3 regions of the Kitasatospora sp. NPDC101155 genome follow, and region 2 is predicted to be linked to each of the others. Evidence: predicted binding sites of a transcription regulator. Region 2 holds the regulator's gene; each other region holds the start of a gene.

Region 1 (5,126 bases), on a different contig from region 2:
TGAGCAGAAGCAGCGTCGGCTCCTGCATGGAGCGTTCTGTCATGCGTCTATATATATCGTTGACCGGCATATACCGTCCACCCGAACCAGCCGACAGAATGGGCCGCATGCCCACCGCGACCGAGGATCTGCTCCCCGCCTGGACCGCCCTGCTGCACCACTGCGGCGCCACCGACGACCCCGAACCGTACGGACGGGAGCTGCTGCGCCGCTGGTCGGAGCCACAGCGCCGCTACCACACCCCCGAGCACCTGCGCGCGGTCCTACGGCACGTCGACGAGCTCGCCGGGCACGCCGCCGACCCGGACGCCGTCCGGCTCGCCGCCTGGTTCCACGACGCCGTCTACCGGCCCGACCGCACCGAGAACGAGGAGCGCAGCGCCGCCCTGGCCGTCCGCGCGCTGACCGCCGCCGGCCTGCCCGCCGGGCGGGTCGCCGAGGTCGAACGGCTCGTCCTGCTCACCGTCACCCACGACCCCGCCCCGGGCGACCGCGACGGCGAGGTGCTCTGCGACGCGGACCTCGCCGTCCTCGGCGGCTCCCCCGAGGCGTACGCGGCGTACGCGGCCGCCGTCCGGGCGGAGTACGACTTCGTCCCGGAGCCGGACTTCCGCGCGGGCCGGGCCGCCGTGCTGCGCCAACTCCTCGCGCTCCCGGCGCTCTACCGCACCCCCGCCGCCCGCGAGCGCTTCACCGCGGCCGCCCGCACCAACCTGACGGCCGAGCTCAAGCAGCTGGAGAACTAGACCAGCTCCCCCACCGGCGCCACCACCGAGCCGTGCTTGCCGCACACCCAGTGCGGCTCCGGCCCCAACTCCGGCTCCACGCTCAGCGCGTGCGGGTCCCCGTCGGCCGCGCAGTCGGTGCACAGCGGCCACCGCCCGTACGCCTCCAGCAGCGCGTCCTGGACGTCCTGGGCGACCAGCCCGAGCACGTACTCGGTGCCGTCCGACCACTGCTCCAGCCACCAGCGGCGGTGCGTGACGGCCTGCTCCACCAGCGAGACGACGGCGGCGTCCGCCACGTCCCGCGCGGTGAGGTCGGCCAGGATCAGTGCCCGCGCGTTGTGCAGGGCGGTCTCGATGTCAGCCATCCGTCCATTCTCCGTCGATACGCGAAAACGCCGCGTGGGCGACCCCCCGAAGGGAGCCGCCCACGCGGACGAGGAATCAACCGATCCGATCGAAGCGATCAGGATCAGAAGTCCATGTCACCGCCCGGCATGCCGCCGCCGGCGGCCGCGGCGGCCTTCTCCGGCTTGTCGGCGATGACGGCCTCGGTGGTGAGGAACAGCGCCGCGATGGAGGCGGCGTTCTGCAGCGCGGAGCGGGTGACCTTGGCCGGGTCGATGATGCCCGCGGCGACCAGGTCGACGTACTCGTTGGTGGCGGCGTTCAGGCCGTGACCGGCGGGGAGGTTGCGCACCTTCTCCACCACGACGCCACCCTCCAGGCCGGCGTTGGTCGCGATCTGCTTGATCGGGGCCTCCAGCGCGACCTTGACGATGTTGGCACCGGTGGCCTCGTCGCCGTCCAGCTCCAGCTTGTCGAAGGCGACACCGGCCTGCAGCAGGGCGACGCCACCACCGGCGACGATGCCCTCCTCGACGGCGGCCTTGGCGTTGCGGACGGCGTCCTCGATGCGGTGCTTGCGCTCCTTGAGCTCCACCTCGGTGGCCGCGCCGGCCTTGATGACGGCCACGCCGCCGGCCAGCTTGGCGAGGCGCTCCTGGAGCTTCTCGCGGTCGTAGTCCGAGTCGCTGTTCTCGATCTCGGCGCGGATCTGGTTCACGCGACCGGCGACCTGCTCGCTGTCGCCGCCACCGTCGACGATGGTGGTCTCGTCCTTGGTGATGACCACCTTGCGGGCGGTGCCCAGCAGGTCGATGCCGGCGTTCTCCAGCTTGAGGCCGACCTCCTCGGAGATCACGGTGCCACCGGTGAGGATGGCGATGTCGCCGAGCATGGCCTTGCGGCGGTCGCCGAAGCCCGGGGCCTTGACGGCGACGGACTTGAAGGTGCCGCGGATCTTGTTCACGACCAGGGTCGACAGGGCCTCGCCCTCGACGTCCTCGGCGATGATGACGAGCGGCTTGCCGCTCTGCATGACCTTCTCCAGCAGCGGGAGCAGGTCCTTGACCGAGCCGATCTTGGAGTTGGCGATGAGGATGTACGGGTCCTCGAAGGTCGCCTCCATGCGCTCCAGGTCGGTGGCGAAGTAGGCGGAGATGTAGCCCTTGTCGAAGCGCATGCCCTCGGTGAGCTCGAGCTCCAGACCGAAGGTGTTGCTCTCCTCGACGGTGATGACGCCTTCCTTGCCGACCTTGTCCATGGCCTCGGCGATGAGCTCGCCGATCTGGGTGTCAGCGGCGGAGATGGAGGCGGTGGAGGCGATCTGCTCCTTGGTCTCCACGTCCTTGGCCTGGGCCAGCAGCTGGTCCGAGACGGCGGCGACGGCCTTCTCGATGCCGCGCTTCAGGGCCATCGGGTTGGCGCCGGCGGCGACGTTGCGCAGACCCTCGCGAACCAGGGCCTGGGCCAGCACGGTGGCGGTGGTGGTGCCGTCACCCGCGACGTCGTCCGTCTTCTTGGCGACCTCCTTGACGAGCTCCGCACCGATCTTCTCGTACGGGTCCTCGAGCTCGATCTCCTTGGCGATGGAGACACCGTCGTTGGTGATCGTGGGGGCGCCCCACTTCTTCTCCAGCACGACGTTGCGACCCTTGGGGCCGAGCGTGACCTTCACTGCGTCGGCGAGCTGGTTCATGCCACGCTCAAGGCCGCGGCGAGCTTCCTCATCAAAGGCGATGATCTTGGCCATCAGAAGTGGTCCTCCGGGACACGGTCGACTGCTCGGACCAAGGGGTGCCCGCGACGGACGGCCCTGGTGCGCGGAGGTCCATTCCCCTACCGCTCCCGGGGGCCTCACCGACCCGGTCCGCTGTCACTCTCACACTGTGAGTGCTAACGCCAATGATTAGCACTCCGGGTGGTCGAGTGCAAGCCCAATCGGCCACCCGCGAGCCGCCGTCGAGCCCCGTCCGCGAGCGCGGACCGGGGCGCGGACGGAAAGGCGAACGGGCCCGCACGACGCGTGTCGTGCGGGCCCGTCGAGAAGCAGGAGGTCCACCAGCGGTGGGCCGCGCCGAGCTCCTGGAGTCGGAAGGGGTCAGACCGCCGCGCGAACCATGTCCGCCTGCGGGCCCTTCTGTCCCTGAGAGATCTCGAACTCGACCCGCTGGCCCTCCTCGAGGGTGCGGTAGCCGTCCATCTGGATCGCGCTGTAGTGGACGAAGACGTCCGCACCACCGTCGACCGCGATGAAGCCGTAGCCCTTCTCCGCGTTGAACCACTTGACGGTGCCCTGAGCCATTCCGAACTCCCCTAGTGCTGTGCTGGCCCTTCACGCGCCCGCAGGTCGCGGGCCCGGGTCTGGTTGAAGGCCGGCCCGGGGAACCCCCCCTGAGCGCAGCCGTGCACGCCGCAATCCTCCGCACAGAAAGCCGAACGGCTTCCGATGGGCGGTCGATTACGCCGACCGCCGCTGAATGTATCCGGACCGACGCCCTCTGCAACAGGGCCAGCCGCCAGGAATTCCATAGCCCCGTCAAGAGACAAGGGCGAACAAACCAGGGTGAAATCGGCATTTCATGCCGGACATAGCGGACGAATTACCCAAACCCTCGCAGGAATTCTGACATCCGCCTGACATGTTTCACGGCCGGGACGCGAGCCGGTCTCAGTGACCGGACGACCTCCGGCCAAGCAGCGCGCAAGCCGGAAGGGAAGCCCCGTTCCCAGCAGAGCCACACTCTACTCCGACTTGACCCGGAAATATTCCCGCCGAAATGCCAGCGGCCGCCCGCACATACGGAGAGTCGAATTCCGTACGTACGGGCGGCCGGGAAGCGGGATGCGACGGCTCAGCAGCCGCCGGCCACCGCCGGGATGATCGAGACGTTCGCGCCGTCCTTGATCTCGGTCGCCAGGCCCTCGGCGAACCGCACGTCGTCGTCGTTCACGTACACGTTGACGAAGCGGCGCAGCTTCCCGGTGTCGTCCAGGATCCGGGCGGAAATGCCCGCGTGGTTCTGCTCCAGGTCGGCGATGACCTCGGCCAGGCTGGCCCCCTCGGCGGTCACCTCGGCCGCGCCGCCGGTGTAGGTGCGCAGGATGGTGGGGATGCGGACTTTGGCGCTCATGGCTCTCCTAGCGGGGGTGGGGGTGGTTCAGGTGGACGCGAGACCGGCGGAGCGGAAGGACTCCAGCGTCGGGCGGATGACGGCGGTCATCCCGGCGTCGGAGACGGCGTCCAGCGTCTTCAGGCCGTCGCCGGTGTTGATCGCGACGGTCTCCTTGGCCGGGTCCAGCTGACCGGTCTCGACCAGCTTCTTCAGCACGCCGACGGTCACCCCGCCCGCGGTCTCCGCGAAGATCCCCTCGGTCCGGGCCAGCAGCCGGATCGCCGCCACGACCTCTTCGTCCGTGACGTCCTCGACCGCCCCGCCGGTCCGACGGGCGATGTCCAGCACGTACGGGCCGTCCGCCGGGTTGCCGATCGCCAGCGACTTGGCGATGGTGTCCGGCTTGACCGGCTTGATCACGTCCCGGCCCGCCTTGAACGCGGCCGACACCGGCGAGCAGCCCTCGGCCTGGGCGCCGAAGATCCGGTACGGCCGGTCCTCCACCAGGCCGAGCTTGATCAGCTCCTGCAGCCCCTTGTCGATCTTCGTCAGCTGCGAGCCCGAGGCGATCGGGATGACGATCTGCTCCGGCAGCCGCCAGCCGAGTTGCTCGCAGATCTCGTACGCCAGCGTCTTGGAGCCCTCGCCGTAGTACGGACGCAGGTTGACGTTCACGAAACCCCAGCCCTCGCCGGCCGGGTCCCCGATCAGCTCCGAGCAGAAGCGGTTCACGTCGTCGTAGTTGCCCTCGATGCCCACCAGCTCGCCGCCGTACACCCCGGCCATCACGACCTTGCCCTGCTCCAGGTCGTGCGGGATGAAGACGCAGGACCGGAACCCGGCCCGGGCCGCCGCCGCGCCCACCGCGCCGGCCAGGTTGCCGGTCGAGGAGCAGGACAGCGTGGTGTACCCGAACGCCCGCGCCGCCTCGATGGCGCAGGCC
Region 2 (5,126 bases):
GTCGAGCTGCCCGTCCAACTCCTCGTGCACGCGGCTGAATTCGTCCTGCCCGAGCCACAACTTGCCGGCCCGGCCGCCCCGGTAGCGCTTCCACCAGGCCGGCTCGCGGTTGTTGACGGTGACCAGCAGCACGCGGTCCCCGTCCGGCTCGAAGGCGAGCCCGCCGACCGGCCCGTACGGCAGCCGCACCGGCTCACCGCCGTCCAGCGGCACCGCGTGTGCCCAGCAGCGCCGCACGCCGGACTCGCCCGCGCCGGTGGTGGCGATCGGACGCCCGTCGGCGGTCCAGCCCTGCACCCGGGTCTCGGCGTTGCCCCAGTACGTCAGCCGCCGGGACGGCCCGCCGTCCACCGGCACCACGTGCACCTCGGGGGCGCCGTCCCGGGTGGAGGAGAAGGCGATGTGCCGCCCGTCCGGCGAGAACCGGGGGTGGTGCACCGGCAGGTGATCGGCCGTCAGCCGCCAGGCCCGCCCGCCGTCCAGCGGGGCCAGCCAGACGTCGTCCTCGGCGACGAAGGTGACCAGGTCACCGTGCAGATGGGGATGGCGCAGATAGGCGCCCGCAGAGGTGCTCAGGGAGTCCGTCACCCGGCCAGCGTAGGCAGGTACGGGTACGAGCCGCTCCGTTTTCGGCAAGTCCCCGAGGGCGTGCGGGGGTTACGACCAGCGGCCGGTGCGCCCCAGCAGCAGCGCCCCGGCGGCCACCCCTGCGGTGGAGGTGCGCAGCACCGACGGGCCCAGCCGGTACGGCTTCGCGCCCGCCTCGGCGAAGGCGGCCAGCTCCTCCGGGGAGACCCCGCCCTCCGGGCCGACCACCAGCACGATGTCCCCCGCCCCGGGCAGCGCGGCGTGCGCCAGCGGCTCGGCACCCTCCTCGTGCAGCACGGCGGCGAAGGCGGCCTGCGCCAGCAGCGGGGCCAGCTGCCGGGTGGTCATCGGCTCGCGCACCTCGGGGAAGCGCAGCCGGCGGGACTGCTTGCCCGCCTCCCGGGCGGTGGCCCGCCACTTGGCGAGCGCCTTGGCTCCGCGTTCGCCCTTCCACTGGGTGATGCAGCGCGAGGCCGCCCAGGGGACCACCACGTCCACGCCGACCTCGGTCATGGTCTCCACGGCCAGCTCGCCGCGGTCGCCCTTGGGCAGCGCCTGGACGACGACGATCCGCGGCGCCGGCTCCGGCTCCCGGCGCACGGCGGTCACCGTGACGTCGATCGCGTCCTTGCCGAACACCTCGGCGACCGTCCCGTCCACCCCGAGCCCCAGCCCGTCCGCCAGGGTCACCGCCTCACCGGCCGCCAGCCGCTTCACCGCGGCCGCGTGCCGCCCCTCCGCCCCGTCCAGGCGCACCAGCGCCCCGGGCGCGGCGGCGGCGATCCGCTCGGTGTCGACGACGAAGACGGGCGCGGTCATGAGAGGGAACCTCCAGGAATGGAACGGAAACGCGAAAGGGGTGCCGGGGAACTGCCCCCGGCACCCCTTCCCGGACGACTACCGGCCGTTGAAGGCGTCCTTCAGGCGCGAGAACAGGCCCTGCTGGCCCGGCGCGAACTGGCCGGACGGGCGCTCCTCGCCGCGCAGTATGGCGAGCCGGCGCAGCAGCTCCTCCTGCTCGGGGTCGAGCTTGGTGGGCGTCTGCACCTCGACGTGCACTATCAGGTCGCCCCGGCCGCCCCCGCGCAGGTGGGTGATGCCCCGACCGTGCAGCGGGATCGACTGGCCGGACTGGGTGCCGGGCCGGATGTCGACCTCCTCCAGCCCGTCCAGGGTCTGCAGCGGCACCTGGGTGCCGAGCGAGGCCGCCGTCATCGGGATGGTGACGGTGCAGTGCAGGTCGTCCCCGCGCCGTTGGAAGACGCTGTGGGTGGTCTCGGCGATCTCGACGTACAGGTCGCCGGCCGGGCCGCCACCGGGGCCGACCTCGCCCTCGCCGGCCAGCTGGATCCGGGTGCCGTTGTCGACACCGGCCGGGATCTTGACGGTCAGGGTGCGGCGGGCGCGGACCCGGCCGTCGCCGGCGCACTCGGGGCACGGGGTCGGCACGACGGTGCCGAAGCCCTGGCACTGCGGGCAGGGGCGGGAGGTCATGACCTGCCCCAGGAAGGAGCGGGTGACCTGGGAGACCTCGCCCTTGCCGCGGCACATGTCGCAGGTCTGCGCGGAGGTGCCGGGGGCCGCGCCCTCGCCGCTGCAGGTGGTGCAGGTGACGGCGGTGTCGACCTGGAGTTCCTTGGTGGTGCCGAAGGCGGCCTCCTCCAGGGTGATCTCCAGCCGGATCATGGCGTCCTGGCCGCGGCGGGTGCGCGAGCGCGGGCCGCGCTGGCCGGCCGCGGCGCCGAAGAAGGCGTCCATGATGTCGGAGAAGCCGAAGCCCGCCGCGCCGGCGCCGAAGCCGCCCGCGCCGCCGCCGCCCGGTGAGAGCGGATCGCCGCCGAGGTCGTAGACCTGGCGCTTCTGCGGATCGGAGAGCACCTCGTAAGCGGCGTTGATCTCCTTGAACCGCTCCTGCGTCTTCGGGTCCGGGTTGACGTCCGGGTGCAGTTCGCGTGCCAGGCGCCGGAACGCCTTCTTGATCTCGTCCTGCCCCGCATCCCGTCGGACGCCGAGTACCGCGTAGTAGTCCGTGGCCACCAAATGCTCCGCTTGTTCCGCCTGTAGTAGTGCGACTGGACACCGCCGTCAGAATTCTGACGGCGGTTGCTTGCTACGACTCAGCCAGGATCTGACCCACGTACCGTGCCACCGCCCGCACCGCCCCCATTGTGCCCGGGTAGTCCATCCGGGTCGGACCGATCACACCGAGTTTGGCCACGCTCTCGTCGCCCGAACCGTAGCCGACCGACACCACCGAGGTGGAATTCAGCCCTTCGTACGCAATCTCCCGCCCGATCCGGACCGTCATCCCGGCGTCCCCGGTCTCACCCAGGAGGCGGAGCAGGACGACCTGCTCCTCCAGGGCCTCCAGCACCGGCTGGATGGTGAGCGGGAAGTCGTGGCCGAAACGCGTCAGGTTGGCCGTGCCGGCCAGCATGATGCGCTCCTCGTTCTGCTCGGCCAGCGCCTCGAACAGGGTCGCCAGGACCGTACTGACCGTCGGCCGGTCGATCTGCTCGAACGTGGCCGGCAGCTCTTCCAGCAGCCCCGGGACGTCCGGCAGCCGCTGGCCGGCGGCCCGGACGTTGATCCGCGCCCGCAGGTCCGCCAGGACCGTCTCGCCGACCGTGCCCGGGCAGTCGACCATCCGCTGCTCGACCCGGCCGGTGTTGGTGATCAGGACCAGCATCACCTTCGCCGGGGCCAGCGCCACCAGCTCGATGTGCCGGACGGTGGAGCGGGTCAGCGAGGGGTACTGCACCACGGCGACCTGCCGGGTCAGCTGGGCGAGCAGCCGCACCGTGCGGGCGACCACGTCGTCCAGGTCGACGGCGCCGTCCAGGAAGTGCCGGATCGCCCGGCGCTCCGGGGCGCTCATCGGCTTGATCTCGGCGAGCTTGTCGACGAACAGCCGGTAGCCCTTGTCGGTGGGGATGCGCCCGGCGCTGGTGTGCGGCTGGTGGATGTAGCCCTCCTCCTCCAGCGCCGCCATGTCGTTGCGCACGGTCGCCGGGGAGACTCCGAGGTTGTGGCGCTCCACGAGGGCCTTGGAGCCGACCGGCTCCTCGGTGCCCACGTAGTCCTGGACGATGGCACGCAGAACGGCGAGCTTGCGGTCGTCCAGCTGGCGGACCTCACCGGCCATGGGCACGCACCTCCGTCTTCGCACGTTGTCCGTCTGTGATGCTGCGGGCCGCTCCGGGAGGACCCCGGCCCTGGCACTCTGCGCACACGAGTGCCAAAACCGTACCTGCCAGTGTAAGGCCCGGGTCCTGTCCCAGGAACGGCCCGGCCGGAGTGATCCTGCCCGCAGTCCCGGGGCACGGCCCCTTCCGCCGCAACTCGCGGCGCGGGGGTGGTGCCGTGGGGCCGTCCGGGTGGCAGCATCGAAAGCGACGGCGAACGGAGGAGCAAGAGATGTCGAGCTCGGGCCAGCACACCCGTTTCGCGCCCGATCGCGGCCTGACCAGCCGCATGGTCGCGACGATGTTCGTGATCGGGCTGCTGTACGTCGGTTTCACGGGCCTGCTGATCGCGCTGCTGCGCGGGGCCTGGCCGCTGATCGTGCTGATCTCCGGCGGGCTGTTCGTGGCCCAGTTCTGGTTCAGCGACAAGATCACCGAACGGGCGATGGGCGCCCGCGAGGTGACCGAGGAGCAGTACCCCCAGCTGCACGGCACCATCGACCGGCTCTGCGCCCTGGCCGACATGCCCAAGCCCCGTGTGGCGGTCGCCGACAACGACATGCCGAACGCCTTCGCCACCGGCCGCAACCCGCAGAACGCCGTGGTCTGCGTCACCACCGGCCTGCTGCGCCGGCTCGAACCCGAGGAGCTGGAAGGCGTCCTGGCGCACGAGCTGTCGCACGTCGCCCACCGGGACGTCGCGGTGATGACCATCGCCGGCTTCCTCGGCGTGCTCGCCGGGGCGATGACCCGGATCGCCGTGTACGGCGGGTTCATGGGCGGCGGGCGCAACAACAACGACCAGAACACGGCCATCGCGGCGCTGGTCATCCCCCTGGTGTCCATGGTCGTCTACGCGATCAGCTTCCTGCTCACCCGGCTGCTCTCCCGCTACCGCGAGCTGGCCGCCGACCGGGCCGCCGCCCAGCTCACCGGCCGGCCCAGCGCCCTGGCCTCGGCCCTGACCAAGGTGACCGGGCAGATCGCGGCCATCCCCACCGAGGACCTGCGCAAGTCGCAGCCATACAACGCCTTCTACTTCGCCCCCGCGCTGAGCGCCCGGGAGACTGCCTCCCAGCTGCTCTCCACCCACCCGACGCTGGAGAAGCGGCTGGCGCAGCTGGCGAAGATCTCCGAGCAGCTCGGCCGCTGATTCCCGTTGAGGAAAGGACCACCGTGGGATTCCTGGACGCCCTGTTCGGCCGCAGCAAGCCCGTCAAACCCGACCTCGACCAGCTGTTCGGCGTGCCGTCCGCCGCGCTCACCCTGGAGGCCGGGGCCGGGTTCCTTCCCACCGGGCTCGGCTCGGTCTGCTTCGCGGCCGTCGAGGGCGCGGCCTTCGTCCAGGTGGAG
Region 3 (5,126 bases), on a different contig from region 2:
CTGCCGCACCGGCTCACCGGCCTGCTGGAGGCCGAGTCCGGCTTCAACGACGCGCCCGTGGTCATCCTGGTCGTCGCCTTCGCCTCCGCCGGCGAGCTGGACTCCTGGTACGTCCTGCTCGGCACGATCGTCGCCGAGCTGGCGATCGGCGCGGCGGTCGGTCTGGTCGTCGGCAAGCTGGGCGCGTACGCGGTCAAGCACGTCGCGCTGCCCTCCTCGGGCCTGTACCCGATCGCCGTGGTGGCGCTGACCGTGCTCGCCTACGCCGGCGGTGCGCTGCTGCACGGCTCCGGCTTCCTCGCCGTCTACATCAGCGCGGTGATCCTCGGGAACTCCAAGCTGCCGCACGGACCGGCCGTGCGCGGCTTCGCCGACGGGCTGGCGTGGATCGGGCAGATCGGCATGTTCGTGCTGCTCGGACTGCTCGCCGCGCCCGAGAGCATGGGCAACGCGGTGGTGCCGGCGCTGGTGATCGGCGGGGTGCTGGTCTTCCTGGCCCGGCCGCTGTCGGTGGTGCTCACGATGACCCCGTTCAAGGTGCCCGGCCGCGAGCAGGCGCTGCTGAGCTGGGCCGGACTGCGCGGGGCGGTGCCCATCGTGCTGGCCACCATCCCGGTGGTCTCCGGCGCGCACGAGGCCCAGGACGTGTTCAACATCGTCTTCATCCTGGTCGTCGTCTTCACCCTGCTCCAGGGTCCGACGCTGCCCTGGATGGCCAAGCGGCTGCGGATCGGCGAGGGCGCGATGGGCCAGGACCTCGACATCGAGTCCGCGCCGCTGGAGAAGCTGCACGGACACCTGCTGTCGATCACGCTCTCGCCGACCTCGCAGATGTCCGGTGTGGAGGTCGGCGAGCTGCGGCTGCCCAAGGGGGCGGCGGTCACCCTGGTCGTGCGCGAGGGCAGCTCCTTCGTGCCGGACAAGGCGACGGTGCTGCGCGGCGGGGACGAGCTGCTGGTGGTCACCACGGACGAGGTCAGCGAGGCCGCAGAGCGGCGGCTGCGGGCGGTCGACAAGGGCGGCAAGCTGGCGGACTGGCTGAACGGGCGCTGAGCCCCGGCCGCCGCCGGGGGTGGCCCGGCGGGATCGAGTGGCCCGGCGGGATGGGGTGGCCCGGCGGGATGGGGTGGCCCGGCGAGACGGTGACCTGGCGGAATCTACGCGCGTAACTGTATGCTGGTGCGACCACGCCGTTTAACTACCGCTAGACCACCCCCAGCATCTGCCTGACGCAGAGTTGGCGCGACCGCTCGGCGGCCGCGGTTAGGCCCCGGCCCACCAGGCCCGGCCGACCCGGTATCTACCCCGGTCGACGCGCGAGAGGACGACTCTCGGCGCCGTCGGGGCCACCCCATGCCCTGCCGCGCTACCAGGCAGCAGGAAGGACCGACCGTGACGGCCCGCCGAACGGTCGACATCGCCGCGGACAACACTCCGGACACCGCGACCGACACCATGGACACCACCGCCGCCGAGGCGCCCGCCCGGGTCGGGTACGGAGAGCTGCTGCGCACGCCCGGCGCCTGGACGTTCCTGTCCCCCGCCCTGGTCGCGCGACTGCCCTACGCGATGCTCAGCATGGGCATCCTGCTGCTCGTCACCAAGACCCACGGCTCGTACGGCACCGCCGGTACGGTCACCGCCGTCGCCGCCGTCGCCCAGGCCCTGATCGGGCCGCAGACCGGGCGACTGGCCGACCGCTACGGCCAGGCCGCGGTGCTGGTCCCGACGGTGCTGGTGCACGCGGCCTCCGTCAGCCTGCTGATCGCGCTGGCGCTCGGCCACGCGCCGGCCTGGAGCCTGTACCTGGCCGCCGTCCCCGCCGGGGCGAGCGTGCCGCAGATCGGCGCGATGGTCCGGGCCCGCTGGGTGTCCGAGTTCACCGCCGAGGGCGCCTCCCCGACCGCCGCGGCCAAGGTGAGCACCGCGTTCGCCTTCGAGTCCGTGACGGACGAGTTCACCTTCGTGATCGGCCCGATCCTGGCCGCCAACATCGCCGCCTTCGCCAGCCCGGCGACCGCGCTGATCGCCGAGGCCTCGCTGACCCTGGTCGGCGGCCTCGCCTTCGCCGCCCAGCGGCGCACCGCCCCCGCCCGGATCATCCCGCAGCCCGGTGTGCGGCGCGCCTCCGCGCTCGCCTCGCCCGGCGTCCGGCTGCTGGTCGGGACCTTCCTCGGGGTCGGCGCGGTGTTCGGCGGCATGCAGGTGTCGGTGAACGCCTTCGCCGACTCCGTCGGGCAGCACGACGCCGGCGGCACGGTGTACGGGATCTTCGCGGGCGGCTCGATGCTGGCCGGTGTGCTGTACGGCGTGGTGGCCTGGCGGCGGCCAGTCCAGCAGCGGATGGCCATGAGCTACACGCTGCTGGTGCTGGGCTGCTCGGTGCTGTGGGCGATGCCCAACCTGGTCGCCCTGACGGTCGCCGGGCTGGTCTGCGGTCTGGCCATCGCCCCGACCCTGATCAGCGGCTACACCCTGGTCGAGACGCTGGTCGCGGACGGCGCCAAGACGGAGGCCTTCACCTGGCTGACCGGCGCGATCGGGCTGGGTCTGGCGGTCGGCTCGATGGCCGCCGGCAAGCTGATCGACGGGCACGGGCCCTCGGTCGGCTTCCTGGTGCCGGTCGTCGGCGCCGGTCTGGGGCTGCTCGCGCTGGTGTCGATGCGGCACCTGCTGGCGGTGCCGGGCAGGGCCAGCCGCGTGGTGGCCGGGTCCGCCGAGCGTGACGGCGCGCCGCAGCTGGTCGGTGCGGCCAAGGGCTGAACGGGGGGTCGGCGGCGACCGGGTACCGGCTCATCTCACACCGGAGTCGCTGGACTGATCCAGCGGAATGCCGCATCATTGACCATCGTTAGCACTCATCAGGCGAGAGTGCCAGGAGGAAGACAAGTGCCCACGTACCAGTACCAGTGCACCGAGTGCGGCAACGGCCTGGAGGCGGTGCAGAAGTTCACCGACGAGGCGCTGACCACGTGCCCCGACTGCCAGGGACGGCTCCGCAAGGTCTTCTCGGCCGTGGGCGTCGTGTTCAAGGGCTCGGGCTTCTACCGGACCGACAGCCGCTCGTCCTCCAGCAGCTCGGTGGGCGCCGGTTCGTCCTCCGGCTCCTCGACGTCGTCGTCCTCGACGTCCTCGGCAGGTTCGAGCTCGTCGTCCTCGTCCAGCTCGTCCAGTTCGTCGAGCTCGTCCAGCAGCCCGGCTCCGGCCGCGAGCTGACCCCGGCGCTCGACGCCGGATCGGCGTCGGGCGACTGCTCGGAAGCTTCGCGAAAGGCCCGTCGGCCCCGCTTCACGCGGGGCGGCGGGCCTTTCCGCTTGCCCTGTTCGCCGTCCGGCACGGGCTTTCGTCAGCCTGCGGAGGTCGGCCTCACTCGCGCGAGTGTACGAAGTTATCCACAGGGGCGGGTTATCCACAGGCTGGGGGATAAGGCTTTCCGGTAGCGCCCGGGGCGTGCATCGTGTGGGTCACCAGAGACCGACCGATCGAGACCGGAGGTCATGTCGATGACGACCATGAGCCTGTCCGTCCCACTGCCCGCGCCCACCGTGCCGCCCCGGCGGGAGGTGCCGAGCTTCCCCCCGATCCGGCGCGGCTGCGGCGGGTGGCACCGCTGGCGCCGGGCCGTCCGGCGGCGGGCCGGGGTGCCCGCGCTGGTGCTGCTCGCGGTGGCGGCGGCGCTGGCGCTCGGGCCCACGCGGGCCGGGCTGTCGCCGCCCTCAGGGGGCGCGGTGGGCCGTACGGGTTGTCAATCCGGGCCGGCGGGGGATCACCCGTAACCCCGGAACGACTTCGTCGTTCGAGGCGGCATGAAAGGCTTCAAGGAATTCCTGCTGCGTGGAAATGTCGTCGAACTCGCCGTCGCCGTGGTCATCGGCGCGGCTTTCACCAACATCGTCAACGCCTTCGTCAAGGGCGTGATCAATCCGATCGTCGGCGTGTTCGGGACGAAGGACCTGGGGTCCTACAGTTCCTGCCTCAAGGGGCCCTGCGAGGTGAGCGCCACCGGTGAGGCCACATCCGGAATCCTCATCCTGTGGGGGACGGTGCTCAGCGCCGCCCTGCAGTTCCTGATCACTGCGGCCGTCGTCTACTTCGTCCTGATCGTGCCGATGAACAGGATGGCGGCCAAGCGCAAGTCCGCCGTCGAGGCGGCGGCGGAGGCCGAGGCCAAGGAGGTCCAGCTGCTGACCGAGATCCGCGACGCGCTGGTCGCGGCGCGCTAGTCCCCGTGGTGTGGCGGACGCTGGCTCAGGTACCAGTCCAGCCCCCGCCCACCGCTCTCCCCCGCCCCGGGGCGCTCGCCCCAGCCGGCGTCGGTGTCGTCCCGGGACTGCTGGTCCAACGGGTCCCGGAAGACCAGCCGGGCCTTGGCCGCGGCCGCCCGCCGGGTCGTCGGCTGCTCGTCCCGCTCCTGCCCGCTCTGTTCCTGCTCGCTCACTCTGTCCACTCCCCTGATCACCCGGGCCGTCCTGTCCCTCCAGCCTAAGAGCCCCGTGGCACGCCGCGGGCCCTGGTGCGGAGCGCTCCGCACCAGGGCCCGGGGGCAGACAGGCTCGGTTGCCCCCGGCCGAGACGGGCTCGGCCGTGGGCTCGTTCGTCAGGCGGCTCCTCAGGCGGCCTCGAAGCCCGCGTGGTCGGCGATCTTCTTCAGCTCGGCGAGCGCGTGCTTCTCGATCTGGCGGATCCGCTCGCGGGTGAGGCCGTGCTGCTTGCCCACCTCGGTCAGGGTGCGCTCGCGGCCGTCCTCCATGCCGTAGCGGGAGCGGATGATCGAGGCCGTGCGGTCGTCCAGCCGCCCGATCAGACCGTCCAGCTCCTCGCGGCGGAGCATGACCATCACGGCGTCCTCGGGGGACGTCGCCCCGGTGTCCTCGACCAGGTCACCGAACTGGGTCTCGCCCTCGTCGTCGACCGACATGTTGAGGCTGACCGGGTCGCGCGCCCAGTCCAGCACGTCCTTGATCCGGGCCTCGGTGGTGTCCAGCTCGGCCGCGATCTCGGCCGGCTCGGGCTCGCGGCCCAGCTCCTTCGACTTCTCGCGCTGCACCCGCCGGATCCGGCCGAGCTCCTCGACGAGGTGCACGGGCAGCCGGATGGTGCGGGACTGGTCGGCGATGGAGCGGGTG

What was found. Region 2 encodes HrcA, which represses chaperone genes, less so after heat shock. Its sites were predicted from a motif close to TTNGCACTCNGNNNNNCNGAGTGCNAA; they were not measured.
Region 1: groL (chaperonin GroEL) is a predicted target of HrcA. The motif match lies at 2,977-3,003, and genes of this name have one in related genera.
Region 3: ACIRYZ_RS15580 (FmdB family zinc ribbon protein) is a predicted target of HrcA. The motif match lies at 2,852-2,878, and genes of this name have one in related genera.

Annotation. Positions count from the first base shown of each region.
Region 1 covers NZ_JBIWPN010000009.1:227,650-232,775, forward strand. Annotated here, with positions in the region: gene ACIRYZ_RS16545 (PadR family transcriptional regulator) at 1-43, opposite strand, end outside; gene ACIRYZ_RS16550 (hypothetical protein) at 108-746, shown strand; gene ACIRYZ_RS16555 (hypothetical protein) at 743-1,093, opposite strand; gene groL (chaperonin GroEL) at 1,198-2,820, opposite strand; gene ACIRYZ_RS16565 (cold-shock protein) at 3,169-3,372, opposite strand; gene ACIRYZ_RS16570 (MoaD/ThiS family protein) at 3,923-4,201, opposite strand; gene thrC (threonine synthase) at 4,229-5,126, opposite strand, start outside.
Region 2 covers NZ_JBIWPN010000013.1:56,612-61,737, reverse strand. Annotated here, with positions in the region: gene ACIRYZ_RS20925 (S41 family peptidase) at 1-588, opposite strand, end outside; gene ACIRYZ_RS20920 (16S rRNA (uracil(1498)-N(3))-methyltransferase) at 658-1,407, opposite strand; gene dnaJ (molecular chaperone DnaJ) at 1,486-2,625, opposite strand; gene hrcA (heat-inducible transcriptional repressor HrcA) at 2,699-3,733, opposite strand; gene htpX (zinc metalloprotease HtpX) at 4,006-4,926, shown strand; gene ACIRYZ_RS20900 (hypothetical protein) at 4,950-5,126, shown strand, end outside.
Region 3 covers NZ_JBIWPN010000009.1:23,221-28,346, forward strand. Annotated here, with positions in the region: gene ACIRYZ_RS15570 (potassium/proton antiporter) at 1-1,053, shown strand, start outside; gene ACIRYZ_RS15575 (MFS transporter) at 1,456-2,763, shown strand; gene ACIRYZ_RS15580 (FmdB family zinc ribbon protein) at 2,890-3,216, shown strand; gene ACIRYZ_RS15585 (hypothetical protein) at 3,504-3,776, shown strand; gene mscL (large conductance mechanosensitive channel protein MscL) at 3,807-4,223, shown strand; gene ACIRYZ_RS15595 (hypothetical protein) at 4,220-4,438, opposite strand; gene ACIRYZ_RS15600 (sigma-70 family RNA polymerase sigma factor) at 4,610-5,126, opposite strand, start outside.